DNA from 3 places in the Streptococcus sp. NLN64 genome. Region 2 is predicted to be linked to each of the others. Evidence: predicted binding sites of a transcription regulator. Region 2 holds the regulator's gene; each other region holds the start of a gene.
The links. The regulator CtsR, encoded in region 2, represses protease genes until heat stress. The targets are predictions, from matches to a motif close to TTGGTCAAAAAAGGTCAAANA.

Region 1 (10,953 bases), on a different contig from region 2:
TCGACGTCTGTCTTCGTTTCGGTTGACTCGCCTTTTGTGGAGCAGTCCTAGTATACTCCTGCATATGTTGGTGGATTTGGTCTAGCGCAGCTTCTGCATTGACCACCCCCTGCTCTTCAAAATCTCCCGCAACTTTTAAGACATAATGCTCATTAATGTGAAGACCTGTATTCCTGTTATAGGCTAACAGAAATAGCAGACTAATTACTTCATCTAAAAAACCACGATTTTGGAGACTGTGAATTAAATCGCGCTCCCTATCCGTCACTCGAGTTCCCCTCGTATCTTTAAGCTGGCTTAAGAAGCTGAGAGCTGATTGACTCTTACTCTCTTTAAGATAGAATGCTTCTTCCGGAGTCATTTTTGTTTTCTGCGTTGGCGCCTGTAACTTAGCCTCAATTCGTTTAACAGAAATTCTCCCTTGAACCTGGGTCTCTTCCGCCAAGAGGAAAAGTTCATTCCAATTCAGCTTGTAACGTCTCGCTAAAAGTTCCAAGTCAACCACATCTTTTTTACGATCTTGGTAACGTAACTGACTTTTTTCCATCCGCATTGCAAACATTTCTTGATCAAATTGATTGGTCTTGGGCTTGCGATGGATTTCCTCCTCTTGAACAAGTAAGCCATCAAAGAATTTCGCTAAATTGACCTCCTGCTTTTGTCCCAGTACTTTTTCGGGCAATAGCTCCTTGAGCGCAACTTCCCCTATTCTTTCTTCCAATAATGTGGAAAGGAGGTGGTCTTCTAAAAATTCTTTTCGATTCAGTGGGGGCAAAAGTTGAATCTGATACTGCTCTCCCTTATAAACCTCTGCTAGACGTAAGACTTGGAGAAGTTCCAGGGATTGAGTAAAAAGGGTAATGGGCATGCGAAGATGGTTGAGTACTTGACTGACTTGAATCGGTTGTGCTCCCCCATCCCAAAAAGCCAGTAAATAGTGATAGAGACTAAAAGCCTCTGGCCCCAAGATGGGATAGTAGCAAACCATAAGATTCCCCGAATCACCCTCAGGTGCTAATCCAGGACAATAGCGAAAGAAATCAATCGGTTTCACTTTCGTCTCCTTTCTGCCGGAATTGTCGTAACAACTCTTCCACTTCACTTAATTCATTAAAACGTTTATAAACACTAGCGAAGCGAAAATAAGTGATTGGATCCAGTTCCGAAAGTGCCTCCAGGACTCGACTCCCCACTTCATCTGACGTCACTTCTCCACTAGAAGAATTTCGCAAATTGATTTCAACATGTTTGACCAAATCCTTGATTTGGTCAGAGGTAACTGGCCGCTTTTCTGCGGACTGAAGAATCCCGTTATAGATTTTTGACGGTTCAAAATTCTCACGACGTCCGTCCTTCTTGATGACGACTAACGCCTTGGTTTCTATCCGTTCATATGTGGTATAACGGTGATGGCAGTTTTCACAGACACGTCTGCGGCGAATAGCACCCCCATTTTCAACCTGCCGACTATCAATCACCTTGGTTGCATCATTTTGACACTCTGGACACCGCATACTCCACCTCCTACACATCAATACTTCATTATATCACACCCCTAGCCTGGGAAACAAAAATTGACCAAGGTCCTCGAATGAAATCTAATTCATGCCCCAAAAAAGGTTGGGAATCTAATCCCAACCTTACTATAAACTTTAGTGCTACATTCTGAGAATAGAATATCGTTCGCAAAGAACTACGAACAGCCACTATTGAACAGATGTTTTTTTCAAAAATTACAAATCAAGTTAGCTTTGATTCCCTTTGCCAGGAGTTTTTATTCTTGCACAGACTTCCAGACCGAAGTGATCACTGACAATTGGTCCATGGACGCCATCAAAAAGCACAACTGACCGGTCCACACTCCAATCCTGGGATAGGAAGGCAAAATCAATTCTCAAAGGCGGAGTTTTTGCTTCCCAGCCATCAATATGACCACCCATGGTGTAGTCCCCTCGAACTTCACTCGCGACCAAGTGACTATCTTGCAAATTTAAGGGACTCGCTAAAATGTGCGCGTGACCTTCTTGGCCAGCTGGGTTATTAAAATCTCCCATTAAAACTGCTGGATGGGATTGGTGAGACAATTCTGATTCTAATCGTGCCCACTCTGCCTGAAAACCTTTGTCCCACCAAGAGAGGTGTACACTGGCAACTTGAATTCGTTGTCCATCAACCTCCGTTTCAGCTAATAGAACTTGACGCCGACGATAGTCGCTTGGATCATCAATTTCAGAAACCAGAAGTTCCGTAGCTTTAAGCGGTTCTTTGGACAGGATTGCAACTCCTTCGTGGTAACGATCATAGCCAATATGATTATAAGCCCAACTCCAGTAATAGGTTAAACCAAATTTTTTCAGTTCTTTTACAAGAACATGAGCAAAATGATCGTCATGAATAGCAAGAAGTGGCTGAGCTACCACGTAGCCCGCCACTTCTTCCGCAGGGGAAGAGTTAATCTCCTGATTAACTTCTTGCAAACAAATGACATCATATTCCTCACGAACAATCTGCTGGACTAGATCTGCCAGTTTTTTCTCTGGCTCCTCTTCCATCCAAGAATGGGTGTTCAAGGTTAAGAATTTTGCCATTTTTTACCCTTTTCTATTCTTATAGGTCTACTGTCGCAACGGTTTCACCTTTAGCAGCTTGGCCAAGTTTTGTTACTTTGACGTTTTGAACAAAATCTTGATTTGTGAATACCACGATAGTGCTTGTTTCACGACCTGCCTCACGGATAGCATCCAAGTCAGCAGTTACCAGGCGATCACCACGTTCAACTTTTTGCCCCTCTGTAACATGTACTGTAAATGGTTTTCCTTCCAAACTTACAGTATCCAAACCAATGTGAATCAAGATTTCAAGGCCATCTTCAGTCAAAAGACCAAGTGCATGTTTGGTTGGGAAAATGCTAGTTACTGTTGCATTAACAGGTGCAAAGAACTCACCATTACTTGGCTCAACCGCAAATCCATCTCCCATCATCTTTTGAGAGAACACTGGATCAGAAACAGCTGCTAACTCAACAACTTCACCATCCGCCACACTAGCGATCTCAACAGATTTACCTTGAGGAGCAGAAGATTCTGCAGGTGCATCGTCAAAGACTGTCATAACTGTTTGAGGAATCACATCACCTGAATCCAAGAGGTCTTGGATATCAGATTTCAAGACGTCTGCTTTCGGACCGTAAATTGCTTGGACTCCAGAGTCTTTCATCACAAGCCCCATTGCCCCTTCTTTTTTCCACAAGTCCTCAGAACCAACTTTTTCTGGATCCTTAACAGTAACACGTAGACGAGTCATACATGCATCCACGTCGGAAATGTTGCTGGCACCACCAAGAAGATTAATAACATTAACTGCTTGAGACGGTGCTGCTACCTTACCATCACCTGAACCTGCTTCAGCTGAATCGGAAGCCATACCTTCTTCATAGTTCCCATTCCGTCCTGGTGTTGCATAGTTGAATTTACGAATCATAAAGTCTGCAATGAAGTACATTGCCAAACCAAAAAGTGCGGTTACCCAGATAAAGTTAAGAATATCCATGCCCAAACCGGCATTAATTGCAAGCGGGGTACGGGTCAAGAATTCGATACTACCGAAAGAGTGCATCCGTAAGTTAACAATATCTGCCATGCCAAAGGCAAGACCTTGAACCAAAGCGTATACGACATAAAGCGGCATAGCTACAAACATGAACATATACTCAACTGGCTCTGTTACCCCTGTTAGGAATACAGCCAAGGCAGTTGCGGTCAACATTCCTTTGTATTTCGCTTTTTTGTCAACGTCAACATTTTTGTAAATTGCGAAAACGATACCCATCAAGATACCCATAGAACCAATCATTTGTCCCACTTTAAAACGAGCAGGTGTAATGGTTTCCAAAAGGGTATTGTAAGCTGCTGTATCTCCAGCAGATTTCAAGTTTGTCAAGTCAGTAACCCACGCTAACCACAATGGATCTTGACCAAATACAGTTTGACCTGCAGTTGCACCAGTCATGATTTCGTAAGTACCACCAAGAGCGGTGTAGTTGATAGGGATGGTCAACATATGGTGAAGACCAAATGGCAACAAGAGACGTTCCAAGGTTCCAAAGAGGAATGGTGCAATAAACGGTGCGTTCTCTTGAGAGTTGGCAATCCAAACACCAAACGCATTAATTCCTGATTGGATGATTGGCCATACAACAGCCAAGATAATCGCTACAATAACGGAACGTAGGATAACAACAAATGGTACAAACCGTTTTCCGTTAAAGAAGGAAAGAGCATCAGGAAGTTTACGGTAATTATAGTATTTATTATAGGCTGTTGCCCCTACAAAACCGGCGATAATCCCGACAAATACCCCCATGTTCAAAGCAGGTGCTTCCAAGACACTCACAAAGTAGTCTGATACTTTAATGGTTGAACCCAGGAGAGTTTGGACAGTCGCATCCGGATCAGCTAGCAAGGCACTGTTTACTCCCAAGATTACCCCTGTCAAGCGGTTCAAGAGAATGAAGGACAAACCAGCAGCAAAGGCACCACCAGCCCGCTCTTTAGCCCAGCTTCCACCGATTGCTAGGGCAAAGAGAATATGTAGGTTCCCGATAACTCCCCAACCAATTTGTTCTAGTACGCTACCAATCATGACCAAGGCCGCTACATCAGGCCCCAACATCGGAATGGACTTCCCGATTGAGATCATCAAACCAGCGGCTGGCATTACAGCAATAACCACCATCAGAGCTTTACCGAATTTTTGCCAGAATTCAAAGCTCGTTAGATTTTTGAATGTATCTTTCATCATTCATCTCCTCATTTATTTAATAGCTTCACGATAGGCAATCGTTTGACTTACAAGTACATTATACAGCATTCCGATTTTTTTGTAAAGGTTTTCAAAAGTTTTTGTTTAAAAAAGGTTGAAGCTCACACTCCAACCTTTTAAACAGTTAAATCTCTCATTTTGTAGCCAACCCCACGGACAGTCTCAATATAGCTAGCCTGCCCCTCGATATCAATTTTGCCTCGTAGGTAGCGAATGTATACATCCACGATATTGGTCCCCCCTGGATTTTCATACTTCCAGACACGCTCGAGTAACTCCTCTCGCGTAAGAGCTTTAGGACTACTCATCAGCGCAATCAAGAGATCATACTCTCGTCGGGTCAGAGCTAACTGCTCCCCCTTGCGGAAAACCATGTGATTTGCTAGGTCCACCTCCAATTGGTGGTGTTTTGCTACTTTTTTAATTTGCCCACAATGTTGATTGATGTAATCCCGCCCTCTAAATATGGAAGCAATCTGCTCTAGCAGAATCGGAGCTACAAAAGGCTTCACTGCAACAAGGACGGTATACTGATGAATCACATCCTGTTGAGTCTTGAGGTCCTCAGGACTAGCCAGAGCAATGATGACCGCTGAGGGTTTTACTTGGGCCAATTGTTCTAAAAAGGAACGATTGGCATCAAATCCAGCTTGCAAGTCAAAGAGAAGGAGCTCCAGATCTCGGCTCGCAGCAAGTCTCAAAGCCTCCTGATGCTCTGTCTCCCAGAGGACTTCATACCCTGCAGACTCCAACTCAAGAGTGAGGAAACGAGCCAAATGGCTATCTTGTTCAATGATTAAAATGCGTTTCCCCATCTCAACTCCTTATTCTTCAGAATACCATGAGTAGTGATAAATACCTTCTTTATCCTTACGTTCATATGTATGAGCTCCGAAGTAATCTCGTTGCGCTTGGATAAGGTTGGCAGGCAAATCAGCTGAACGATAGCTATCATAGTAGTTAATCGCACTTGCAAATGTTGGAACTGGCACACCATGTTGGATGGCCAAGGCTACCACTTCACGCACGGCTGCCTGGTAATCTGCTGTAATTTGACGGAAATAGTCATTCAAGAGTAAGTTTGGTAAATCCACATCTTCCTTGTAGGCATCTGTAATCTTTTGCAAGAAACGGGCACGAATAATACATCCTGCACGCCAAATAGATGCAATCTCACCAAATGGTAGATCCCATCCTTCTTCTTTACTTGCCACGCGCAATTGTGCAAATCCTTGTGCATAAGACATAATTTTAGAGAAGTAAAGGGCCTTACGGATTTTTTCAATCAACTCAGCCCTATCTCCTTCGTAGGCTGCTACACTTGGACCTGCCAAAATCTTACTTGCTTCCACACGCTCCTCTTTATAAGTAGAGATGTAACGAGCAAATACAGATTCAGTAATCAAGGGTAATGGCACACCTAAATCTAAAGCTGATTGGCTTGTCCATTTACCAGTCCCTTTGTTTCCTGCTGCATCCAAGATGTAATCCACAATCGGTCCGTCTTGACCTTGGTCATCCTTACGGCGCAGGATATCTGATGTAATTTCAATCAAGTAGGAATCCAATTCCCCTTGGTTCCACTCAGTAAAGATATCTGCCATCTCCTCAGCGGATAGTCCTAAAAGACCTTTCATCAAGTCATAGCTCTCTGCAATCAATTGCATATCGCCATACTCAATTCCATTATGAACCATTTTTACATAGTGACCAGCTCCATTTGGGCCAATGTAGGTCACACAAGGTGCTCCATCTTCCGGTGCCTTAGCCGAAATTTCTTCCAAGACATCTGCTACCAGTTCATAAGCCTCTTTTTGTCCGCCAGGCATGATTGAAGGTCCTTCTAAAGCCCCTTTCTCACCACCGGAAACCCCTGTTCCGATGAAGTTAATACCTGAATCCGCCAATTCTTCATTGCGACGAATCGTGTCCTTGTAGAAGGTGTTTCCGCCATCAATCAGGATATCTCCCTTATCCAAGTATGGAAGCAACGCTTGGATGGTTGCATCTGTACCTTTACCTGCTTGGACCATCAACATGATGCGACGAGGTTTTTCAATCGATGCCACAAATGATTCCACATCATAGCTAGGCACAAAATTTTTATCGGGATGGGAAGCAATCACATCCTCTGTTTTTTCTTTACTGCGATTATAAATAGCTACCTTATAGCCACGTGACTCGATATTGAGCGCAAGATTCCGCCCCATAACGGCCATACCAACAACACCAAAATTTGCTTTTGACATGAGTCTCTCCTTATACTATTTGATTCCATTATACCACCTATAAAATTCTTCTGCAATTTTTCGGAAACTCTGGTACCCACTTCCCATTTTTCGCAAACCCTGGTATCCACTTCGCATACTCTACTGTAGCAATCCAATTGTTAAAAGAATTCTCTTTGGCTGGAATTAATATTCTTTCTGAAAACGAAGTGAGATCCTTAAAAAGAGGTTGGCACTCATCCAACCTCTCTAGTTTAAGCTGCTTGCTCTTTTGCTTGAATTATAATTTGACCATCCACAACCTCAGCTAGTAGATCTTTGGCATCTAAATGGTCGAGGTAGAAGTCGGTGACTTTATCTCGAATTTCTTGTTCAATCACACGGCGTAGGGGGCGTGCTCCCATAGCGGGATCGTAGCCCTTTTCAATCAAAATTTCTTTAACGGGCACGGTTACATCCAGATGAATTTCTTTTTTATCTAACGTTTTCTGAACATCACCCAGCATTAATTCTACGATTTGAGCCAAATCGGATTTTTCCAAATGACGGAATTCGATGACTGCATTAAAGCGATTAAGGAATTCTGGCCGGAAGTAAGGAGCCAATTTCTCCATCAACTCCCCGGATTCATCGAGGGAACCATGTCCAAAACCTGCATTTGATGTTGCAATAATCACTGTATTCTTAAAATTAACGCGATTACCTTGGCCGTCTGTTAAGTGACCATCATCCAAGACTTGCAACAGCAAGGTTAAAACTTGTGGATCCGCTTTTTCAATTTCATCAAAAAGGAGAATGGAGTACGGGTTTCTACGAACTTGTTCGGTTAAGGTATTTCCATTATCCTCATAGCCAACGTAACCTGCAGTGGTTCCAATTAGTTTCGAAACTGCTGTTTTATCCGCATATTCAGACATATCCAAGCGAATCACAGCATCCTTATTACCAAAAAGTTCCATAGACAATTGCTTAGCCAACTCTGTTTTTCCAACCCCAGTCGGTCCTACAAAGAGGAAGCTGCCAATGGGGCGATTGCCATCGTCAAAACCAGCTCGGTTGCGCCGGATAGCTCGCGCCACCATTTCCACAGCTTGATTTTGACCAATCACCTGGCTTTCCAATCGCTCTTTCAATCCTTTCAAGCGTTCAATATCATTTTCACCCATTTGCGCGACTGGGATTCCGGTCAAACGTTCGATAGATTCAGCCACATCATTCACGCTTGCTTCCATTTGTTTACTTGCGCGTTGCTGGCTGATTTGCTCTTCCAATTCTTGGATTCGAACCTTGTGCTTAAGGGCTGTTTCATAATCTTGTTGTTCAGCCGCTGTTTCTTGTCGAGCCTTTTCCAATTGGATTTCTTCCTCCACTTCGAAGACATCGACTTCAGAATGCTGGGCTGCCAAGTGAGCTGCCGTGATATCCAAAAGATCAATGGCCTTATCCGGTAAGCTCCGTTGCGGCATATATTGAACGGAAAAATCAACCGCTGCTTGAAGTACCGCATCCGGCAATAACACATTGTGGTGTTCTTCATAGAGTGACCGTAAGCCTTTTAGAATTTCGAAAGTTGCATCTGCAGACGGCGCCTTGACTTTCACCTCATTAAACCGCCTTGCAAGAGCCGCACTCTTCAAAATTGTATTGCGATATTCATCTTCTGTTGTTGCCCCAATTACTGTCAATTCACTTCGTGAAAGAGCTGGTTTCAAGATATCTGCCAATCCTTTAGAACCTGAATCTCCACCAGTACTTCCAGCTCCAAGAATTTGATGAATTTCATCAAAGAAGAGGAGAATATTTCCAGCAGCTTGTACTTCCTCTATTAATTTCTGAATGGTTTCCTCAAAACTTCCTCTGTACTGGGTCCCAGCTTCAAGGTTAGCAATGTCTATGGAAATAATTTCCTTATCTTTAATCGCAGCTGGTACATCCCCTTTCACAATTGCTTGCGCTAGACCTTCGACAATAGCCGTTTTCCCAACACCTGCATCCCCTACCAAAATTGGGTTATTCTTGATCCTACGAGCCAGAATTTCAGCGGTTTCTTGAATTTCCTTTTCCCGACCAAGAACTGGATCTAGGTTTCCTTGACGCGCTTCAGTTGTTAAATTCCGTCCCAACTTAGCCAAGATCCCTTGTCCAGTTGCCTCAACTGGTTTTGCTGCTGGTCGAACAGCTTGACCAGACTGTGTTTGAAAAGCCGCAAATTGCTCGGGTGTCACTTCTTGGCCATTAATTCTGTAACGGCGAGTTTCTCTTTGAAAACCTTGACCTCCCATCAAGCGGTTCATCAAATCGTCCATTTGGTTAAAATAATCATCATTTCTATAATTCATGGTTTTACCTCGTTTAGTTTTCTTATTATTAATCAGCAGGTCTTTGACCAACACTTACTATTTGACCTTTACTGACTATAATTATTTTAACAATTCTGTAATATATTGTCAACGAATTGTTACGTTTTTTTACAAAAAAAATGGAGGCTTTCGCCTCCAAATAATCTTACTCTTCTGTAAATAGGTCTTTAAGCGACGCAAAAGGATTACTTTCTTCTTTCGCGGCCGCTTGCTGCTGCGCAAAATCTTCTTCCGTTAAAACCTGCCAAGAATTACCAGCAGGCATTGTGTCCTCTTCTGCCTCTTCTGGCGTCAGAACCTTGAGAGGAATCTCCAAAAGAATATTGTCTGCCACACTGTCTTCCAAACTAATTCCATCTCCCTCAATCGGTAGGAGGAAGAGACTCTCTTCTTCACTGAGAGATGCGGCATCCGCCGTATCTCCAAAGACTTCAGATACAGGAAAATTTTCCTTGAGGGATACAGGTTCTAAACTGCGACTGGAAGCTAAAGTAATGTCATAGGAAAGGTTGTAAGTCAAAAAATAGAGGCCATCCTCATAGACTACCTGACCTATAGCTTTGACCTTCTGGAGATCCAGAATCTCAGGATTACGTTCCTGGAGATCGGCTAGCAGACTAAGTTCTTGATCAAAGGCAATGCCCTCGGGTTTACGACGAATTTCTTGTAAATGGAACATGATTCTCCTTACATTTCTTCCAGACGAGCAATCCGTTCTGGAATTGGTGGGTGGGTATAGAATAATTTTTGAAGACTTCCAGCTTTTCGAGGCTCATTGATGTAGAGGGCAGCACTTGCGTCATCAACAGTCCGCTTACTTGCAGGTCCCCCTTCTAATTTTTCCAAAGCGGAAATCATTCCTTTGGGGTTTCGAGTTAACTCAACACTGGAAGCATCTGCCAAAAATTCGCGTTGGCGAGAAATGGCCAACTGTACCAAAGTCGCTGCGAGCGGGGCTAACACAATCGCCAAAAGTGATAAAAGCAAGAAGATAATATTGGCTGCGCCTTGTTGATTCTCATCAGAATTGGAGCGACGGCGCCCTCCCATACTGTACCAAAGGTTACGCCCCGCTATATTCGAGAGCATGGTCACAGCACTGGTTAAGGCCACAGCAATGGTCGAGATGCGAATGTCATAGTTGCGAATATGACTCACTTCGTGTCCCATGACCGCCTCTAGCTCTTGCCGGTTCATCATATCCAGCAGACCAGTTGTGGCAGCCACAGCCGCATTTTTAGGATTGGAGCCAGTCGCAAAAGCATTAGGAGATGGATCTTGTACCACATAAACACGCGGCATAGGAATCTGAGCTACCATAGCCATATCCTCGACAATATGATAGTAATCAGGATAATCTTTTTCTTTGATTTCCTGAGCTCCGTTCATGTACATCACCATTTCCGTAGCTTGGAAAATCATGCTTAGGGCATAAATCCCTCCAATAATGAAGGCCGTCAACACCCCACCCCAGACATTTCCCAACCAAAGATAACCAACTGCAGCTCCAATCAAGGCTAGAAGGAGGAAAAAGACAAAGAGCA
Region 2 (10,953 bases):
TCTCCATGTACTCACTCATGTCAAAACGAATGAGGGCTTCTTCATCATCGAAGAGCAATTCTGCCAAAGCCTTGGCCAACTCCGTTTTACCAACACCCGTTGGACCTAAGAAAAGGAAGGAACCAATCGGACGTTTACCCGTTTGTAGACCTGAACGATTGCGCCGAATGGCGCGACTGATAGCTGAAACAGCCTGGTCTTGCCCAATCACACGCTTGTGCAAGTCCGCTTCCAAATTGAGATACTTCTTGGCCTCTGAATTCGACAATTTCTGTACCGGAATTCCAGACAAACGACTCAAGGTCTGGAGGACATCCTCAGAAGTCACCCGATGTTTGAAGATGGCAGGCTTCTGAGCCTCTTTCATCAGTTTCTTAGCCTTGCTAAATTCTTCATTCATCAAGGCCCTATCCAACTCTGTTAGGCCATTACTATCGTATTCAGAAGATCTCAAACTACGATTCTGAACCGTTGCGGCTGCCTCATCCAACAAATCAATGGCTGAGTCAGGCAAGCGTTTGGCGGTCAAATACCGCTTAGCTGTCTGAACAGCTGTTTTCAAGGCTTCATCCTCAATGGTTACCTGGTGATGCTCCTCATAACGCGGCCGGAGGCCCTGCAAAATCGCAAGGGAATCTGCCTCTTTGGGCTCTTCGATGGTCACCTTGGCAAAGCGACGAACCAAGGCCGCGTCTTTTTCAATATGTTTCTGGTATTCCTCTTGGGTGGTCGCACCAAGAGTACGAAGGCTACCACGCGCTAGGGCTGGCTTGAGAATATTGGCTGCATCAAGGGTCGAATCGATTCCACTACCGGAACCAATGATGGTGTGAAGCTCATCGATAAAGAGGATGATGTTGCCTTCCTTCTCGATGTCGTCAATGATGTTGTTCATCCGTTCCTCAAAGTCCCCGCGGAAACGAGTCCCGGCAATCACATTCATCAAGTCCAACTCCATAACCCGCATATCCTGCAAGGCCACAGGCACTTGACCATCTACAATCCGCTGCGCCAAGCCCAAGGCTAGGGCGGTCTTACCAACCCCAGAATCTCCAACTAGAACTGGATTGTTTTTGGTTTTTCGGCTCAGAATATGAACCATGCGGTCAATTTCTTCTTCACGCCCAACAACCGGCTCTAATTGACCGGCGCGGGCTGCAGCAGTCAAGTCACGGCTATAGTCTTCTAGACCACCACTTTGAGTCGTGGGCATGCCCATCATATTGGCCATTTGTTGGGAGGCTGGCCGGCTGCCACGGAAAAAGTTGCGGATGGATTTGATTTCATCCTTAGACCAGCCGACGCGGGCTTCGATGTCCTTCCGCAAGGCTTTCAATTTCTGGGCTTCCTGCTTGTCCTCTGGATCAAACCCAGATGCATAGAGGAGTTGTGTCGCCAGTGATTCATTTTCCTGCAAAAGAACAAGAAAAATGTGTTCTGTCCCAATTTCATCCTGTCCTAGGTGTTGGGCCAGATCCTCCGCGCGTTTAAAAATTTTTTCCATGAGTGGGGAGAAAGGAAAAATGGTCATTTTTTTCTCTTCACGATAGGGGTAACCGATTATCTCCCCTGCTTTTTCTTCTATAAGATCCAAATCAATGGACGCATCTTTAAAGGCCGAACCGACAATACTATAGGGGTTGACCAAAAAACCGGTTAGAAGGTGCCAGGTCTCGAGATGATCACGGCCATAATTATTGGCAAAGACATGGGCCACTTCAAGGGTTTCTATTAATGCATTTGAATACTTCATTCTTTATCCTCTTCTGTCAATTTCTTTTAATAAGTGGAGCATCATTTGGGTACGCAAACGGGGACCATCAGTGCCTAGGGCAGAATCCAGGGCTACGGCCATCAACCAAGTCGCTTCACGGCGTTCTAAGAGGCCTTCTTCAACGAGAAGCAGCAGGATATCCTCATAAACTTGCTCACTTAATTGCGAGTCCAATTTTTCCTGAAGTTCCTGCAACATTTGGTGGTGATTCGAGTAGGAAATCCGTCCAATCCGGATATAGCCACCACCACCTCGTTTGCTTTCAACAACATATCCTTTGCTTTCAGTAAAACGAGTTTTAATGACATAATTAATCTGACTTGGAACAACCTGAAAGAGTTCCGCTAGTTCACTGCGCTTGAGTACGGCCATTCCCATTTGTTCCAAAAGTTGCTTGATGTGCTCTTCAATATTATCGGAGGTATTTCTTGCTACCATGGAAGTCCTTTCTAATTTTGTGAGCATTCCATCCTAGTAACTTGGTCTCCCAAAGTACTTATTCGTAAACGAAATAAAAAAATGAAATCTGACTATATTTGACTTTTATTATATCTTAATTTTCCAAAGATTAAAAGTGGAAAGAGGCCATACAAGATTAGACTAGGACTAAGAATTTCAAACATTAACAATAAAAAAGGCAGGGCTCAAGTCCCCACCTCCTCTTTGTGCAAGTCCAGAAATCTCTGATTTCTGAATTTCCAAGAAATTAGTCTTGACCAAGAGCAGCAGCCATCGTTGCTGCAACTTCTGATTCAAAGTCGTTTGAAGCTTTTTCGATACCATCTCCAACTTCGAAACGTGCAAACGCAACAACAGAAGCGTTTACTGAGTCTAGGTAAGCTTCAACCGTTTTGCTGTCGTCCATGATGTAGACTTGTGCCAGAAGTGTGTAAGCTTGGTCAACTTTAGTGTTGTCTAGCATGAAGCGATCCATTTTACCTGGGATGATCTTATCCCAGATTTTTTCTGGTTTACCTTCAGCAGCCAATTCTGCTTTGATATCTTCTTCTGCTTGTGCGATCACTTCATCAGTCAATTGAGCTTTTGATCCATACTTCAAGAATGGAAGCGCTGGTTTATTAACCATTGCACGGCTTTCGTTGTCTTGCTCGATTGCGTGGTTCAATTGTGCCAACTCATCTTTAACGAATTGCTCATCCAACTCTTTGTAAGAAAGAACAGTTGGTTTCATCGCAGCGATGTGCATAGATACTTGTTTCGCAAGCGCTTCATCGCCACCTTCGATGACTGATATTACACCGATACGGCCGCCATTATGTTGGTAAGCACCAAATGATTGAGCGTCTGTTTTTTCCAACAAAGCGAAACGACGGAATGAGATTTTTTCTCCGATTGTTGCAGTTGCGTTTACGTAAGCTGCTTCAAGAGTTTCACCCGAAGGCATTACCAAAGCAAGTGCGGCTTCGTTGTCTGCTGGTTGACCTTCAGCGATCACTTTAGCAGTTTCGTTTACCAAGTTTACAAATTGTTCGTTTTTCGCAACAAAGTCAGTTTCTGCATTCACTTCAACAACTGCAGCAACGTTACCGTTTACGTAAACACCTGTCAAACCTTCTGCAGCAACACGGTCAGCTTTTTTAGCTGCTTTCGCCATACCTTTTTCACGAAGTAGTTCAATCGCTTTTTCGATATCACCTTCTACTTCAACCAAGGCTTTTTTGGCATCCATGACACCAGCACCAGATTTTTCACGTAGTTCTTTAACAAGAGCGGCTGTAATATTGGCCATTTGAGCTTCCTCCAAAAATTTTTTAAAAAAGGACAGGACGGAGGTCACTGCCCTTTGGGGTTACAAGATTATTCGTTTGATCCTTCAACTACTTCAACGATTTCTTCAATTGAATCTGCTTGACTAGCTGCTGCTGCCATTTCAGCTTCAACAGAAGCAACGTTATCTTCACCTTGACGACCTTCGATAACAGCATCTGCCATTTTCGCAGTGATCAATTTGACAGCGCGGATAGCGTCATCGTTAGCTGGGATGATAACATCGATATCATCTGGATCAGTATTTGTGTCAACCATCGCTACAACTGGGATTCCCAATTTTTTAGCTTCTTTCACAGCGATTTGCTCTTTGTGTGGGTCAACGACATACATTACGTCAGGAATACGTGGCATATCTTCGATACCACCCAAGAATTTCTCAAGACGTGCACGTTGTTTGTTAAGAAGTGCAACTTCTTTCTTAGGAAGAACTTCGAAGACACCTTCTTCTTCCATACGTTTGATTTCTTTCAAGCGAGCAACACGTTTTTGGATAGTTTCCCAGTTTGTAAGAGTTCCACCCAACCAACGGTGGTTGATGTAGTATTGACCAGCACGTTCTGCTTCTTCTTTAACAGCGTCAGCAGCTTGCTTTTTAGTACCAACAAACAAGATGATTGCATCTTCTGCAGCTGCATCACGCATGAAATCGTATGCTTGGTCTGCAAATTTAACAGTTTGTTGCAAGTCAATTACGTGGATTCCGTTACGCTCTGTGAAGATGTACTTAGCCATCTTAGGATTCCAGCGACGAGTTTGGTGACCGAAGTGTACACCAGCCTCAAGAAGTTGTTTCATTGAAATTACTGCCATGAGTATTTCTCCTTTAAAATGTTTTTTCCTCTTTTGAATTTCAACTTGCAGGACGACCCGAAGGCAACCCCTCCCACAATTCATTCAAAATGAGTATTTGTTGCACAGCAACTCTTTTATTATAAGGGAATTCTTTATAAATTACAAGAGGAATATTCGCTATTTGTCACGATAGTAGATGCCTTTTTCAAATTCTTCTTGTGGTTCCTCGTATTGGGGTTTCAAATAGATCCGTTCTCGTGTCTCATCTGATTCATAACCTGGAATTGGGACATTGACTGGAACATAATTGTATTCAACTGCACTCACCCGATTCTCAGCTAAGGTCCAGTTACCCAAGCCTTTATGATGCATTGTGTAGGTTCCATCACTAGTTGTCAACGTATTATCTTTGATGGACATGGTCCCAAATCGTTGACTAACCCATTTCCCATCATAAACAGAGCCACTTTGAGTTGTTGACGAAGATGTAGTTTCTGATTTTTGACTGGATTGGCTTTGCTTTGTTTTCTGAGTACTCGAAGAACTTGTCTTTGTATCAAATGAGCCAATTAGTACCCAGTCAATCACATCCATCTCCAAGATCTGGTCTTCCGTATGTCCAAATTGCGAATGAATATCACTTTGTCCCAATTGGATAGCTTGCTCCTCAACTTTTTTAGCTTCACCACCCTTAGGATCTAGCTCATAGAGGGTAGCTTGTCCTCGTCCAGATCCTGAAGAAACAGCTGACTGCAGGACACTCCCATCCTTATAAAGAACAAAGCCTACCCTATCACCACCGACCGCAGCAACATAGGTCTCTGCTAACAATTCAGGTTCTCCGTCGTCCAAATAGTGGAGAGCAATTGGGTAAATATTCCCTTGACTATCTGACATTCCAACTAAGAGTTCTTTTTCTCCCTTTTGATCGATGTCGTGGTAGGAGAACAACAGTTTATCAGGACTCTGAGCAATGTTCGCGATGGTCCAATAAGATAGGTCTTGATTCAACTTTCCATAAAGCTCATTGGCTACTGCTTCTGCATTTCCATTCCTGTTTACAGAAACTCTAGCTATTTTTTCATAATCCTCTAGAACCTCTTGATAGGCCTTTTCATTTTTATCAACAGCAGAAACCGAGCCCATGAAGAGACTCGCCAAGAAAGCTACTCCTAAAATACTTTTCTTTTTCATGCTTCTCCCCCCTTAGTTCCGATAGAAGATATAGGGCTCAAAGGCCTCTTGTGGAGCATCATATTGAGGTTGGATAAAAATACGATCCCGGGTTTCATCTGACTCATAGGTCCGAACACTTGTAGCCAGTTTCTGACCTGCAGGTACATAATAGTAGACTGGCGGGCTAGCTACTACTTCTGCCAGTGTCCAACTGCCGTCACTTATTTGTTTAACGGTAAAGGTGCCAGTACCATTGGTTAGTTTGCCACCTTCAATCGTAATGGATCCCATTGCACTTGACCAGGTTCCCTGAATAGCAGGAATAGTTTCGCCACTTGTAGCTTCAGCAGCCTCCTCTTGAGTAGAAGAGGCACTTACTTCCTGACTCACACTCTCTGCTTGTGAAGAACTGGATTGGGATTCTACCATCGCCTCTGTACTTGAACTTGTTGCAGTAGAATTTCCCGCCTTCTTGGATGAAGAAGACTTTTTAGCTGACGACATTACTTGTTTTTGACTGGAAGAAGCACTTGGCTCAGTCTCTTTCTTTTGACCACATGCTGCCAAAGCCAAACTTGCTAAGAGTAATACCATTATTTTCTTTTTCATAAAATACCTCTGTCTATAAAAAAATCGCAGGTAAAACCTAGGTTATCACCTATTCAGTACAGGTCTAGTATACTAATAATCAGATATAAGAGCAAGAAAAAGCCGAAGGTTGACGGAGCAAGAAAAAGCCGAAGGTTGACGGTTGACGAGTGGCATATTTTAGTGTAGAATATTTTATGTTGCGGCGGTATAGCCAAGTGGTAAGGCACGGCTCTGCAAAAGCTTGATCGTCGGTTCAAATCCGTCTACCGCCTTTAACAACCCCTTTTATCCGAATTTATACTGATGAAAAGCCCGAAAAATCGGGCTTTTTTGATTTTTGAGTGGGATAAATACGGATAAACGCTAAAAACATTTCGGACGATTTCCGGACGATTTTAAAGCTTAAAACAAAAAAATCCCCCTGGAAAATCCAGAGGGAGAATCGTTAGATAGTTACATACGTTTAGTGTATTTCAAAGCAATCCAGCCCGCTCCGCTCTTCAACTTGCCCCACTCGTACCCATCAGCAGACTTAGTTTCTGTGATGGTGTAGACTCCAATCTTAGCTTGTCCGTTTGTCTTCATTACTATGATACAACTATTCTTGATTTTTTACTACAAATATTTTATGATAGCTATTGAAAACGCCTACAGCCAAAGGAGATTCGGTTATGAAAAAATTAGGTCTTATCATTATTAGCTTGCTAACCTTACTTAGCTTGTCTGCATGTTCTATCATTATAGAACAAATTTCAAACTTAGCATCTTCAGAATCCTCCAGCACGCAAGAGGCATCTAGCGATAACGAAGGCAAACTTCAAACTCCAAGTAAAAAGAAAAAGGAAGTTTATAAAATCGGAGATAAAATTACCTTCGACAATATCGCTGAGTACACTATTACGAAAGCTGAGTGGTCAGAAGAAGGAAATCAATACGAAAGCAACCGACCTGAAAAGGTTCTCAAAGTAACCTATAATATAACTAATCTTGGCACAGAAGAGCTATTCCTCGGAACCGGTATGGAGCTCTATGTCGGAAACAAAAAAAATGCAGGGATATTCCATCGGTAGCACCTATGATACGATTTCTGAAAACCGAAGCTACGATCACGCAGTTGCCAACTTTGCAGTCAGTGGAGATGGCAATATTGAGCTTGAAATCCAACCAAGCTACGATTCCCAAGTTGCAGTCGTCTCTATCGAAATTAACGACGGTAAAGCCTAGACTTCTCTCCTTTGGGGAGTTTTTTTCTTTTAAAAAAACGAATAAAAAAAGAAAAAGACCACAAAGGAGTTTACCATGAAGAAACGACTAGTTACCCTGCTCATTACCCTCTTAAGCTTACTGCTACACGCGCCAATTCTGGCAGAGGCTCGGAAGGAAGTCAGCCCACAGGAAGCCAGTACTTATCCCTTTCATTTGACGCAGGCACTCATCGCGCGGACAGAGTCAGGACAAACTGTCCGAGGTACGGGCACCTACCTCGGTAAAGGTGCCTTCCTCACCGCAGCCCACAATCTCACAGATGAACAGGGGCAGCTCCGATCTGGGCAGACCGTTGAAACTTACAATGCTCAAGGGAAAGAGGTCTTCCACACGGGAACCTCTGCCACCCCTTACCACCTGGCCCCGTCTTATAGCGGTTATGAGGATTTAAAAAACGACTTAGCTCTTATCCAAGTTGATTCCAGCCTAGGACTTCCAACGGATAAACAAGAACTCAAGCTGGCTATCTACCCCCAGCCTCAAAAACTATTGGGGAAAACTGTGTCCACCATGGGCTTCTCCAGCCTCACGCGCCAACCTTACACCCAAGCAGCTGGTAAAATCATTCGTGTGGAAGCAGATGGTACCCTGACTGCAGATCTTGGATTGGTGGAGGAAAACTCTGGATCTCCCGTCTTCCTAGATGGTGAAATCATGGGAATTATCACCGCAGTGACCGAGGAATGCCGAGGGCAGAGCATTTGTTACCAAGCTACCATCACGCCTTTAACACAAGACTTGAAAAAGCAAGTCTTGGACAAACTTGGACTAGAAGTCCGAATTGTAAACTAAAACATGAAAAGCAGCTTCCGTTCGGAAGCTGCTCTTCTCTTTTCTCAATGGCCCAAGTAAGCTGTGTCAATCGTCCGCAGGCCGTCAATGTGGAGGCTGAGATTGTCCTTAATCGGTCCACCTAGAGGATCCAGAATAAAGTCGATACCTTCACGTCGGGCCAGTTTGGCGGCAGGGACGAAGTCGCTGTCGCCGGCGATGAGGATAATACGGTCTACTTGCTGTTTATAAGCAAGGGAAGAGATGTCTAAGCCGATTCGGATGTCAGTTCCTTTCTGTTGAAGGTTCAGGCGGAAATCCGACTCTTGAAGATCCTTCGCTGTTCGTTGGCCAGAGAGCAGAGACTGAAGGGCCTCCTCCCGCAAGGTGTAAAGGGGCTTGTTCTCAGATAGCTCCCCCATGCGCAAAGCCACACGCCGCTTGTGGCTCAACTCCATAAAAAACTCTTCGGTCCAGCGTAGTGTGTCACTTCTGCTGTAGTCAATAACCCGATCTCCGAAAGGATTGAGCAGACTGGCTTGGATTGGTGGACAGTCATAGTAGAAAATGCGATAGAGGTCGTGCCTCACCTCTGCCTGGTAACAGGATTCTTTAAGATGCCGCGTACAATATTTATACAGGCGTTGGGCTGACTGGGCCGGATCCTCCGAACCGAAAGCCAGATTTGTCCGTTTGCGGTAGTATCCACCATCGACTAAGATTGCTGTTTTCATAAATCTCCTTTTTCTTACCGAGGGAAGGTAGGATGACTGCTCTCAACCTTTTCTCGGCAGACTTTATAAAATCTGAGAGTTTTTTCCCACTCCCATCTTTTTATTCGAAAAAAAATTAAAAAAAGACCTAGCGAAAGATTTTTTCGCCGGTCTACTTTTAATATTCAACAAAACGTCCCAGAACGTGGACATTATCTGCAATGGTCACAAAGGCCTTGGGATCCGTTTCGCGCATAATCCACTTAAATTTATGATATTCCGCTCGGGTAATAATGGTGATCAACACCGCCTTGCGCTCATGCTCGTAAGCCCCCTCAGCATCGTTCAAAATCGTCACTCCACGCTCCAACCTAGCGTGAATTTCCTTGATAACCAGCTCCGGATGGCTGGTGACAATCATGGCCTGCATTTTTCTTTGTTTGGTGAAAACCAAATCGGTCACGCGCGTGGACACAAAGAGGGTCACCAAAGAATAAAAGGCGTAGGGCCAGCCAAAGGAGAGCCCGGCCATTAGAATGATAACCCCGTTAAGGGCCAGCGACAGGTTACCGACCTGCCGACCGGTCCGCTTGCGGATTGTCAGGATTAAGACATCCATACCGCCACTGGAGATATTGGCCCGAAGGGCCAAACCAATCCCCAAGCCCATCAGAACACCCCCAAAAAGGGCGTTGATGATGGGATCTGTGGTCAGGGTCAACTCTGGAATCCACTCTAGGAAGAGGGTCGAGAAACTAACCGTTATGAAGGTGAAAATGGTAAACTTGTGGCCAATCTGATACCAAGCCAGGACCATCAGGGGAATATTGATGGCGTAGTAAATCAAGGCCAGTTGCAGATTGATGTCAAAATGATTGAGTAATTGAGCCTGAATAATCTGAGCCAAACCGGTTGCCCCAGCAGAATAGACATGACCGGGTTGGTAAAAGAGATTGACCGCAATCGCGGACAAGATTCCATACAAGACCGCGGCGGACAATTTCTCGTCATATTTTTCTCGGGAAATACTCTGCAAAAGCTTGATAAAGTGGAAACGCCTGCCTAGTTCATCCAACCAGACCCGAAAAGCACGGTAGTATTTATTGTCTTTCATCCTCTTGGACCCGTAGACTCAGTTCTTCCAATTGGCTCAAAGCCACTGGACTCGGTGCCTGAGTCATAGGGTCTGTGGCCTTGTTGTTTTTCGGAAAGGCAATGACTTCCCGAATATTGTCTTGGCCAGCTAGCAGCATGACGAAGCGGTCCAAACCGATGGCCAATCCACCATGTGGTGGGAAGCCGTAGTCCATAGCTTCCAATAGGAAGCCAAACTGCTCTTCTGCTTCTTCTTGACTGAATCCAAGAGCTTTAAACATGCGTTCTTGTAAGTCTCGTTGGTTAATCCGAAGGCTTCCACCTCCCAACTCATAACCATTCAAGACAATATCATAGGCGATCGCCTTAACCTTGCTGAGGTCACCTTCCAATTCGGAAGCCGTATCCATTTGTGGCAGGGTAAACGGATGGTGGGCACTCATGTAACGACCTTCTTCTTCAGACCATTCAAACATTGGCCAGTCCACAACCCAGAGGAAATCGAATCGACTCTCGTCGATAAGTCCTAGCTCTTTTCCTAAGCGCACGCGAAGCGCCCCAAGAGTAGCATTGGCCACTTCCATTTCATCCGCAACAAAGAGAACAAGGTCTTGGGCTCCCAAATTGAGGTGAGAGACCAACTTCTCTTCATGGCTAGTCAAGAATTTCGCAACGGGACCTGTAAGAGCACCGTCAGCGTACTTAACCCATGCCAGACCCTTGGCACCGTATTGCTTGGCGACCTCGGTCAACTTATCGATATCTTTCCGAGAGTATTGGTCCGCTGCCCCACGCACCACGATAGCTTTAACAGCTGGTGCTTCAGAGAAAACCTTGAATTCAACATCTGAAACGAGGTCTGTCAAGTCTTCAAGCAGCATATCAAAACGGGTATCTGGTTTATCGACACCGTAAAGACGCATGGCTTCTTCGTATTTCATGCGAGGGAAAGGTAGGGTCACCTCAATGCCCTTGGTATCCTTC
Region 3 (10,953 bases), on a different contig from region 2:
ACAGTCGCCACCTCACTATTGGGAACCTCAATCCCCACCAAGGATTTGCCGGGAATCGGCGCTTCAATCCGCACATCTTTGGCTGCCAAGGCTAGGGCCAAGTCATCCGCTAGATTCGAAATTCGGTTAACACGGACTCCGACAGCTGGTTTTATTTCATACTTGGTCACAGATGGTCCAATTTCAGCGCGCTCCACCTTGGCATCAATTCCAAAAGAGGCGAAGGTTTGTTCCAAAATCCGGATATTATCTCTGACCTGCTGCTGTTCTCTAGCTTGACTTTTGGCTTTTTCTCTTGGAAACAGGTCGATTGAAGGAAGTCGGTAACCAACATACTGGCTGACAATTGGTGAGCGATCAAAGACTACCTCCTCTTGGGGCAGCATCTCGTCCTCTTCCTCCATCGTCTCTACTTCTTCCAAGAAGATGGCAGGTTCTTCTGGAAGCGGTGCTGCTTCCAGAATTTCACCTGTCTCCAAGTCTACCGTTGGTAGAGGGGCTTGAGGGGCAAGCTCTTTTTCATCGGTCACAGCCAACTCTTGCTCTTCTTCCTCTTTTTTTATTTTTGCTTCAAGCCGTCGCTGGCGCTCCCGCAAATAAAGGCTTTCACCTGCTTCGGTTAATTGGTGATACGTATTCAAGAGCCAATCGCCCACATCGTAGATCGAAAGTTGGCTCAAGAGCAGGCTTCCCAGTGCCAAGAAAAGAATTCCAATAAAATAGGAACCTATGTTAGAAAATAAAAATGCTACGGGAATGTAAAGGAAAAGTCCCAGAAGACCGCCACCCACAAATTGCGTCACCTGTAAGCTCAGCAGCTCACTGGTCAAAATACTGAGGTGACCACTAAGGACAGGCATATCTTGCGGCAGACCACCGACAAAATAGGCTTGCCAAATCAAGAGCAATCCAGCTAAAACTGCGGCCACTCCTGGCCAAAATCCTGGACGATCTCGTAACCACTTGAAGGTAAAAAGATAGATGAAAATCGAGACTAAGAGGGCTGGGGCAAGGCTCCCGACACCCCAACGCACTAAATTATAAAGGGTACGCCCAAAAGCCCCCACTTGGAGGAGGGCTATGATGATCAGAACAGCCAGCCCCAGAGAGATAAACATCCGCCGGATTGCTGCCTGCCTAGCCTGTTCAGCCTTACTGGGCCTCCTTGTTTTATTTCCTGTTGATTTCTTTTTGTTTGCCATAGTCCTATTATACCATCTGACCTCCCGTAACCCAAAAACAATCTCGAATCACTTCTTAGAATGTTTTCCCTTCCTCCAAGGCCAATTCAAAACAAAGTAGAAACCAGTAGCCAAGCCCATACTAATCCACCATTTGAAAGGGAGTCCCAGAAGTAGACTCCGGAGATAAGCGGTTGCTAAAAATAAAACATTGATAAACACAAGTTTTGTCAAAAATTTCCCTTTCATCTCCACCGTCCTCCTAGTCCTCATATAAGAAAAGAGGCTGGGTACAAAGTACCAGTCTCGAACTTTTATTTAGCAAAAACTCTTTGACGCAGTGGTTGATTGGTACTTTCGTTCGCTTTTATTAAGAGAACATTTCATGTTCTCTTATCCAGATACTCAAAGAGTCAATTCCTGACTCTTTGACCTCCGAAAATAACCGAATCAACTTTGACATGAACTTCGTTCATGTCATCTATAAACTCTATAGGCATTCACCATGCCTTTAGACCGGAGGTGATACAAACAGTCTGGGAAGAGACTGTTTGTACCTGAGCCTAACAATAAAAAGAGCGAGGTCGTTTTTGGGAAAAATCGTTTCAGCTTACAACTTGCAATAAAGACTTGTAACGAACTCTTCATTAATCAACGGAGTTCTTTCCCACTCCCTCTCAAATATCCGTATCTAACTGTTTTCGCATTTGATTTTCTTTATGGTGTTCATACAGTTCCCAAGCGAATTTCACAATTTCTTTTAAAATCGAATATAAAGGTATGGCAACAATCATGCCTACGATTCCGTAAATATTACTTGATAACAAAAGTAAGACCATGATGGTAATTGGATGAACCTTCATTACCCCTCCCACAATCCGAGGATAGAGAATATTCCCATCCACCTGTTGAAGGATTAGCATGTAGATCAATGCCATCAGCATTTTCTGTGGATCCAAAAAGGCATAGGTAATCAACATGGGAATCATCCCAATCGTGGGACCCACATAGGGGATCAGATTACACACCCCTTGAAAGATGGCAAAGACCAAAGCATAACGAATGCCGATAATCGAATAACCGGTTAAAGTGAGTGTAAAAATAATCAAGGCATCAATCGAAATTCCACTGATATAGCGTGCGATTGTCTTATTCAAAGTAATTAATAAGGAGGCAATATCCAAAGAATCACGTTTTAAGACTGTCCGCTGCAACATGGGAAGAAGTTTCTTTCCATCCAATAAGAAATAAACCAGAAAAATAGGAGTCATGATCAAAATGAAAGCCGTATTAATAACCGCCGAAAAGAGACTTCCAATACTGGTCGTAACATTATTCAAGATATTTTGTAAAATATCCACATAAGATAAGTTCAAGTCCGCAACCGTTTTCTGAATATCAACATTCCTTAAAATTGGTTCTTCAGCGAGATGATTCACTAGAGACTGGGCTTCACGGTAGATTCCCTGACTTGCATAAATCAAACTCGTTAGCTGATTGATCAAAATTGGGAGTAAATAAACCACCGCCCAAACAAGGAGACCAATCAAACCAGCAACAGCCAACAAACTCCCAAGACCACGTTTGATTTTAAAAACTCTTTCTAAAAACTCAACCAGGGGATTGGTGATGTAATAAAAAAAAGCTGCCAAAAGGAACGGAATTAAAATGGTGTTTAGTACCCGAACAGCCGGTGTAATAATCTCCCCCATTTCCCTCCATAAAAAGAGAACCAGACTACAGAGAAGAATTTCGACAGTCCAGAAAAATAATTTACTCTTTTGAAACATAGCGTCCTCCTCTCCTTATTCTAGCACAAATATGGTATGATTTTAGAAGAATATTTCAATCCAAGAAAGAGGTGTCCTTTCGTGCGCCGTTTTTTTAACTATCTGGGTCAGTTTGGGACTTATCTCGTTCTCTTGCTGGCCGGGCTCTTTTGTGCCTTCTTTAGTTTTTCAACTCTTTTTGTAACCACTTTTATCCCTATAAAAATTTCCGAGGGAGTCCTTTTTCAAGTCAATCCCTGGTATTTTTTCCCCTGTTTGCTCCTGTTCCTATGGGGCTTGCTGCGACTTGCCCCTATTTTTGAAAGAATTTCCGACAAGCAATTCTTCAGATTCCTAACCATCCTCTATATCGTCATGGGGGCCTACCTTCTCTTCAACGTGGAAGGTCAGATTCGAGCGGATGCCAAGCACGTTTACAAGGCAGCCCTGGCTTTCAATCAAGGCGATTTTGAATCCCTGACTACAATTGGGGCCTACATGTATCGAAATCCTCATCAACTAGGTCTTCTGAGTTTGGAGCGAATTTACGCTGCTATCCTCCCCACGACCTACCTCGCCTTTGGAATGAACCTGGTCTGGACCCTGACCAATAACTATTTGATCTGGAGATTGGGACGAACCTGGGGATTCAGTCAACTGGCAAGAAATTATCTCCTCTTTTTCAGTTTTGCCTTTCTTCCCCACTTCTTCTTTATTCTCTTTGTTTATGGAAGTACCGTTGGACTGACTGCTTGTCTCCTCGCTTTAACGTTTTATCAAACCTTTGCCCGTAAGGAACAGCTTAGATATGGATTTCTGACAGCTCTATTTCTGGGCCTAGCCTGTGTCATTCGAAACAACTATATGATTTTTGGATTAACCATCCTAGGAATTCTAACCCTCTCTATTCTTAAAGAGTTCACTTGGAAAAAAGTTCTGGTTGGAATTTCTTGTATCATTTGCATGGTTGGTATGAACAAGGCAGTTCTTTCCTATTACGAAGGGGTTATCGGACAGGAGATTGGTCCAGGTACTCCTAAAATTGCCTATGTGACCATGGGGCTTAGGGATGACCCAGATCGAAAAACCCTAGGAGGTTGGTACGATGGCTACAATACCAAAATCCTCCAGCGGAATAATTTTAATGAGGAGCAGGCCACAGAAATGGCCAAGCGTGATCTACGAAAACGTATTGTCACCTTCATTAAAGATCCTATCTATGCCTTTCGTTTTTTCTTTCAAAAGATTTATTCGACTTGGACCGAACCGACCTTCCAGTCCATTTGGACGGGGCCCAATCGTTGGGAACGAAATCAGGAAACCTTCACGCCCCTCCTACAATCTCTTTATGAAGGGCGTACCGCCTATCGAATCTTCCATTTTTCAATGAGCCTACTCTTGTGGACAATCTACTCTTTCGCTGGTCTTTACCTTTTTCACCTGTTCCGGAAAATCCAACCTGATTTTCCTTCCACTCAGTTAGCAGGCGCCATCTTCCTAATGGGTGGTTTTCTCTTTCACCTAATCTGGGAAACGAAGAGCCAGTACGTCTACATGTATATTCTTCTTTTAACTCCTTATGCAGCTCAAGGAGTTGAACTCACTCTTTCTTATTTGAATAAAAAGAAAAAAACTATCAGAACCTAAAAAAATCGACCCTCGGTCGATTTTTTTAGTCCTTGGTGTCTGCCGCAGCCTGAAAGGTCTGCTCTAAAAGCATGGCAATGGTCATAGGGCCTACGCCACCTGGAACAGGTGTTAGGAAAGCGGCTTTGTTCTTGACAGCCTCAAAGTCTACATCGCCAATCAATTTGCCTTCATCATTGCGATTCATTCCCACATCAATGACAACCGCACCCTCTTTGACAAAGTCAGGACCCACAAAATGCCCTCGACCAATGGCTACAACCAAGATATCTGCATCACTAGCTAATTGGGCTAGATTTTCGGTTTTAGAATGAGCAATGGTAACCGTCGCATCTGCTGCCAGCAACATCTCCGCCATAGGCTTACCGACAATATTACTCCGACCAATCACCACCGCTTTTTTACCAGCAGGATTGATTCCGTATTCCTCAAGTAGTGCCATAATTCCAGCTGGTGTTGAAGGAACTCGTAGAGGATCCCCTGTCCACAACCGTCCTACATTGAATGGATGAAAGCCATCAACATCCTTAGCAGGATCGATTGCTTCTAGGACTAAATCTTCCCGAATTTGAGCTGGTAATGGGAGTTGAATGAGGATACCATGCACAGAAGTATCTTGATTCAATTCATCCAACAAGGACAGAAGTTTATCTTCAGACAGGTCTGCAGGATAGCGTAGAATACGGCTTTCAAATCCAGCCTCAACCGCGGCCTTTTCCTTGTTGCGAACATAAACTTGACTAGCCGGATTTTCCCCAACCAAAACGACAACTAAACAAGGCCGAATCCCTTGTTCCTTGATTAATGCTGCTGTCTTCTCAGCCAGCACAGCCCGTTTTTTTAGGGCTAGTTCTTTACCATTCAAGACCTGCATCTGAGACCTCCTTTTTTATAAGACCTTACTTAAGAAATCACGAGTCCGTTCTTCTTGGCTATTATCAAAGATAGCTTCTGGACTGCCATCTTCGACTACAATACCTCCGTCCATGAAGATAACCCGATCGGCTACTTCACGGGCGAAGCCCATCTCATGGGTCACAATCACCATGGTCATACCTGACTCCGCTAATTCTTGCATAACCGCCAAAACTTCACCAACCATCTCTGGGTCCAAGGCTGAAGTTGGTTCGTCAAACAAAAGTAAATCTGGATCCATGGCAAGGCCACGCGCAATTGCAATCCGCTGCTGCTGCCCACCTGAAAGGGACTGCGGGTAAGCATTCGCCTTATCCGGCAGACCAACTTTGGTTAAAAGCTCTCTTCCTTTTTCCTCCGCCTCAGCCTTATCCATTCCTTTCGTTTTAATCGGTGAAAGAGTGATGTTTTCCAAAACTGTCATATTCGGAAAAAGATTAAATTGTTGGAATACCATTCCCATCTTTTCCCTCATCTTAAAGAGGTCGTTTTTGGAATCGGTAATGTCAACTCCTTCAAAATAGACATGGCCCTTGGTCGCTTCCTCTAAGAGATTCATGGAACGTAGCAAGGTTGATTTTCCACTCCCTGAAGGACCGATGATAACGACCACTTCTCCTCGATGAATTTCTAAATCAATTCCTTTTAAAACCTCATTTTTTCCGAAATATTTGTGGAGGTCTTCAATTTTTAAAATGGTTTCCATCATTATTTTTTCTCCTCTTGTTTGAGTCGATTTTCGAATGTTTTCAATAGTAAACCTAAAATGCTAGTCAAGGCCAGATAATAAGCTGCTGCTACCAATAATGGTGTGAGAGCTTGATAGGTTGTGGTCGCAACAGTCTGTGCTCCATTCCACAACTCCATGACTCCAATCGTCGCAAGTAACGAACTATCCTTAACAATGGTCACAAACTCATTTCCCAAGGCAGGCAAAATATTTTTCACCGCCTGCGGAAGCACAACATAACGCATGGCATTCGCCGGACGGATTCCCAAGGAATAAGCTGCTTCCAATTGCCCTTTTGGAACTGCGTTAATCCCGGCCCGAACAGTCTCCGAAACATAGGCCCCAGAGTTCATAGAAAGAATAACAATCCCTGGAATCAAACGCGTAAGATCCACCTGTAAGATACCGATTTGAATGGATGGCGCCGTCAAATGTGTCAAAGCAAATGCAATCATAATCTGAACCAGCATGGGAGTTCCCCGAAAGACCCAGACATAGATATTGGCAATCCAACGCAAGATAGTCCACTTAGATCGTTGCGCAAAAGCCAAGAGGACTCCTAAAATGGTTCCAAAGAAGACGACAAAAACCGATACAAAAATGGTTACCAGAGCTCCATAGTTAAAATAAGGGAGAAACTGGGGTAAAAATGAAAATGACATGAAATTCCCTTCCAATAAAAAATGTAAATATCCATTATTCTACCAAAAAGCCCACAAGCAAACAAGCTGAACCCGATTTTCCTGCAAAAAAGGATGGGGCAAGCTGATCCTTAGTTTAGATCCTTCTCACCCCATCCTTTCTGCATCTATTAATACAATAGTTCGTAGATTTCCATTGCAATCAAGTCAATACTATCGAAAGTGAACGTTTCACGCGCTTCAACATCACGCAAGGTGAAAATTGAGCCCAGTTCTTCATCCTGACTATAGGAAACTTCGGCTACAACTACACCGTCACGCTCAAAATTCCGTTTCAAATTTCCGCCATCTGTCGCCATTTTTTCAAGACGATTGATAATGCGTACCAAATGTGATTCCATTACATTTCTCCTGTTTCCTTAATTCTTACCTAGTATACCATAGAATAGGGTAAATTTCTAGGAGACTTCTTCACTCAAACCCAATTCCTGTAAATTTTCACACTCCCAGATTGCCTTGGGCACTTCTATCGTTACATCTTTAGACCCTAAATCCTTTTCCATCCAAATCATATCATACCAGCGCTGGAATTTGAAACCAACTTGTGGAAAATGCGCCACCTGCACATAGCCTCGTTTCGCATGAAAAATCTGACTGGCCACAGAACTGTACGGATCGTCCTCCTGTCCTAAGCCAATGCAGGCCTTAACAGATAGGATTCCCATAGCTTTGAGACAAGTTTCTAGCCGATCATAGAGTAAGTGTCCGAGTCCTCTTCCTTTTTCTTGAGGAGACAAATAAATAGTCGATTCTACTGCCCATGCGTAGGCGGCTGCAGAACGAAAAGGGCCCGCATAAGCATAACCGAGAATCTTACCATCTACTTCTACCACTAAATAGGGATAAAAGGACTGGATATGGTCCATCCGATCCCGGAATTCTGCTAGACTAGGGACTTGATGCTCAAAGGATATCGCAGTTTCCTGGACATAGTAGGCATAGATTTCCAAAAGAGCAGGGGCATCCTCGCTGCGGGCAAGTCTTACGGTTTCATTCATTGTTGTCTCCTTTCTTTTATTCTAAAGCATGAGCCTGAATGGGTCAAGTAGTTCCTTTTCATAGTTTTTACTTGCAATGTTGCAAAAAGGTGTTATAATCATAGTAGATTACATTTGACCTTTATTGACCAATTGAGGTCATGACCAAAGAAAGGAAGATCTATGCTTTGTCAAAATTGTAAAATGAACGAGGCGACCATTCACTTGTATACAAATATTAATGGTCACCAGCAACAAGTTGATTTGTGTCAAAACTGTTATCAAATTATGAAATCCGATCCGAATGCGTCCTTGCTTAAAGGTTTGAGTGGGAACGCCAATAGTAACGATCCTTTTGGCGACTTTTTCCAAAATTTGGGCAACTTCCAACGTCCGGAACAAGAAGAAACTGGAAACCGTCCTGGACAACGCGAACGGGCCCGTCAATCCAAACCTCGACCAAAAGGAATTTTAGATGAATTTGGTATCAATGTCACTGACATTGCTAAACGAGGTGATATCGATCCTGTGATCGGACGGGATGAGGAAATCATTCGGGTTATCGAAATCCTAAATCGGCGGACCAAGAACAATCCTGTTCTAATCGGGGAACCAGGGGTTGGTAAAACCGCTGTTGTTGAAGGGCTCGCCCAAAAAATTGTGGATGGGGATGTCCCACAAAAACTACAATCGAAACAAGTCATTCGCTTGGATATGGTGAGTCTGGTTCAAGGTACTGGAATCCGTGGTCAATTCGAAGAACGAATGCAAAAGTTGATGGAAGAGATTCGTCAACGTGATGACATCATTCTCTTCATTGATGAAATCCATGAAATCGTCGGAGCAGGGAATGCTGGCGATGGCAATATGGATGCAGGAAATATCTTGAAACCAGCTTTGGCACGTGGAGAATTGCAACTGGTTGGTGCAACAACCCTCAATGAATATCGTATTATCGAAAAAGACGCAGCCTTAGAACGCCGGATGCAACCAGTCAAGGTTGAAGAACCAACTGTTAAGGAAACCTTAATTATCCTTAAAGGAATCCAAAAAAAATACGAGGACTACCACCACGTAAAATACACGGATGAGGCTATTGAGGCAGCAGCTGTCTTATCGAACCGCTATATCCAAGACCGTTTCTTACCAGATAAAGCTATTGACCTCTTGGATGAAGCGGGGTCAAAAATGAATCTAACCCTAACTTTCGTTGATCCAAAAGAATTGGATGAGCGTTTAATTGAAGCGGAACGTCTTAAAGCTCAGGCAACCCGGGACGAGGATTACGAAAAAGCAGCCTACTACCGCGATCAAATTGCCAAATACAAGGAATTGCAAAAAACCGAAATCCACGACCAGGACATGCCAATTATCACCGAAAAAGCAATCGAGGCCATCATTGAGCAAAAAACAAATATCCCTGTAGGTGACCTCAAGGAAAAAGAACAATCCCAATTAGTCAACCTTGCTGATGATTTGAAAGCCCATGTGATTGGACAGAATCCTGCTATCGATAAAATTGCCAAAGCAATCCGTCGTAACCGGGTTGGATTGGGAAGTCCTAATCGTCCAATCGGTAGCTTCCTCTTTGTTGGTCCTACCGGGGTTGGTAAGACAGAACTCTCCAAACAATTGGCCGTGGAACTCTTTGGTTCCGCAGACAGCATGATTCGCTTCGATATGAGTGAGTACATGGAAAAACATAGTGTCGCTAAGCTAGTTGGAGCACCTCCAGGCTATGTTGGCTATGATGAGGCCGGACAATTGACCGAAAAAGTTCGACGCAATCCCTATTCTCTTGTTCTCTTAGATGAGATCGAGAAGGCCCATCCAGATGTGATGCATATGTTCCTGCAAGTTCTTGACGATGGTCGCTTGACTGACGGTCAAGGCCGGACAGTCAGCTTCAAAGATACCATCATCATCATGACCTCTAATGCTGGTACTGGTAAAGTCGAAGCCTCTGTCGGATTTGGAGCGAGCCGTGAAGGCCGAACCAACTCTGTCATGAATGAGCTAGGTAACTTCTTCAGTCCAGAATTTATGAACCGTTTTGACGGTATCATTGAATTCCAAGCCTTAAGCAAGGAAAATCTCCTTCAGATTGTAGATCTCATGTTGGATGATGTTCGTGAACGCCTTGGCAAAAACGGGATTCAGCTGAGCGTTACAGATAAAGTCAAGGAAAAATTGGTAGACCTTGGATACGATCCAAAAATGGGAGCTCGCCCACTTCGTAGAACCATTCAAGACCACATAGAAGACGCCATCACCGATTTCTACTTGGAGAATCCTCAAGACAAGGACCTCAAAGCAGTGATGCAAAGTGGACAGATCATCATTAAATCTACCCAAAAAGTGGAACCAGAAACCGAAACAGTAGAATCTGAATAAGATTGACCAGGGTGGGACAGAAGTCCCATCCTTTTTTCGACAGATTCGTAAAATGTGAATTATTTCTCCTTTTTTCTTTTTTTCTAAAGGATGATGGTCCAAAATCATGATATAATAAAGAAAAACAAGTGAATCTTAGGAAGGTTAACCTATGACAATTCCTCATTTTGGTAAGAAGGATCCTGCTGTGGACTACAAGGTCCGCTATGGAGTTTATGCAGTTGTCCCGGATGCGAGCAAGGAGCGCGTGATTTTAGTACAGGCTCCAAATGGTGCTTGGTTTCTCCCAGGTGGAGAAATTGAAGCTGGTGAGGATCATCAGGATGCATTGGAGCGAGAGCTAATTGAAGAATTGGGTTTTACAGCTGAGTTGGGGCAGTATTATGGTCAGGCGGACGAGTACTTCTATTCGAGTCATCGTGATACCCATTATCACAATCCAGCTTATATTTATGAAGTCACGTCCTATCAGGAGGTTGGTCAACCCCTGGAGGATTTCAATAATCTAGCATGGTTTTCAGTAGATGAGGCTTTTCTCCACTTGAAACGGGGAAGTCACCGCTGGGGGCTCCAGCAATGGCAACTCTCACAAAAGTTAGATTAGAATTTATGATGAAAGGAACAGCTTATGAAATTAAT

Region 1: the regulator CtsR is predicted to act here: its motif matches at 9,447-9,467, upstream of I2503_RS05110 (ATP-dependent Clp protease ATP-binding subunit).
Region 3: the regulator CtsR is predicted to act here: its motif matches at 8,053-8,073, upstream of I2503_RS06385 (ATP-dependent Clp protease ATP-binding subunit).

What each region holds. Positions count from the first base shown of each region.
Region 1 is NZ_JADXDQ010000025.1:4,533-15,485, reverse strand. Features, by position in the region: gene I2503_RS05140 (hypothetical protein) at 1-1,054, opposite strand, end outside; gene nrdR (transcriptional regulator NrdR) at 1,041-1,514, opposite strand; gene I2503_RS05130 (endonuclease/exonuclease/phosphatase family protein) at 1,746-2,588, opposite strand; gene I2503_RS05125 (PTS transporter subunit IIBC) at 2,608-4,800, opposite strand; gene I2503_RS05120 (response regulator transcription factor) at 4,938-5,636, opposite strand; gene gndA (NADP-dependent phosphogluconate dehydrogenase) at 5,646-7,070, opposite strand; gene I2503_RS05110 (ATP-dependent Clp protease ATP-binding subunit) at 7,304-9,388, opposite strand; gene I2503_RS05105 (YceD family protein) at 9,555-10,088, opposite strand; gene htpX (zinc metalloprotease HtpX) at 10,097-10,953, opposite strand, start outside.
Region 2 is NZ_JADXDQ010000013.1:20,940-31,892, reverse strand. Features, by position in the region: gene I2503_RS03355 (ATP-dependent Clp protease ATP-binding subunit) at 1-1,753, opposite strand, end outside; gene I2503_RS03350 (CtsR family transcriptional regulator) at 1,757-2,212, opposite strand; gene tsf (translation elongation factor Ts) at 2,481-3,524, opposite strand; gene rpsB (30S ribosomal protein S2) at 3,593-4,375, opposite strand; gene I2503_RS03335 (hypothetical protein) at 4,535-5,551, opposite strand; gene I2503_RS03330 (hypothetical protein) at 5,564-6,142, opposite strand; tRNA gene I2503_RS03325 (tRNA-Cys) at 6,326-6,396, shown strand; gene I2503_RS09770 (hypothetical protein) at 6,578-6,709, opposite strand; gene I2503_RS03315 (hypothetical protein) at 6,796-7,194, shown strand; gene I2503_RS03310 (hypothetical protein) at 7,172-7,348, shown strand; gene I2503_RS03305 (trypsin-like serine protease) at 7,424-8,182, shown strand; gene I2503_RS03300 (NYN domain-containing protein) at 8,227-8,895, opposite strand; gene I2503_RS03295 (YitT family protein) at 9,053-9,988, opposite strand; gene aspS (aspartate--tRNA ligase) at 9,975-10,953, opposite strand, start outside.
Region 3 is NZ_JADXDQ010000036.1:7,493-18,445, forward strand. Features, by position in the region: gene I2503_RS06345 (DNA translocase FtsK) at 1-1,202, opposite strand, end outside; gene I2503_RS06350 (AI-2E family transporter) at 1,859-2,971, opposite strand; gene I2503_RS06355 (beta-carotene 15,15'-monooxygenase) at 3,053-4,597, shown strand; gene folD (bifunctional methylenetetrahydrofolate dehydrogenase/methenyltetrahydrofolate cyclohydrolase FolD) at 4,623-5,471, opposite strand; gene I2503_RS06365 (amino acid ABC transporter ATP-binding protein) at 5,487-6,221, opposite strand; gene I2503_RS06370 (amino acid ABC transporter permease) at 6,221-6,904, opposite strand; gene I2503_RS06375 (DUF1797 family protein) at 7,054-7,284, opposite strand; gene I2503_RS06380 (GNAT family N-acetyltransferase) at 7,342-7,941, opposite strand; gene I2503_RS06385 (ATP-dependent Clp protease ATP-binding subunit) at 8,104-10,314, shown strand; gene I2503_RS06390 (NUDIX hydrolase) at 10,466-10,918, shown strand; gene I2503_RS06395 (DUF1827 family protein) at 10,943-10,953, shown strand, end outside.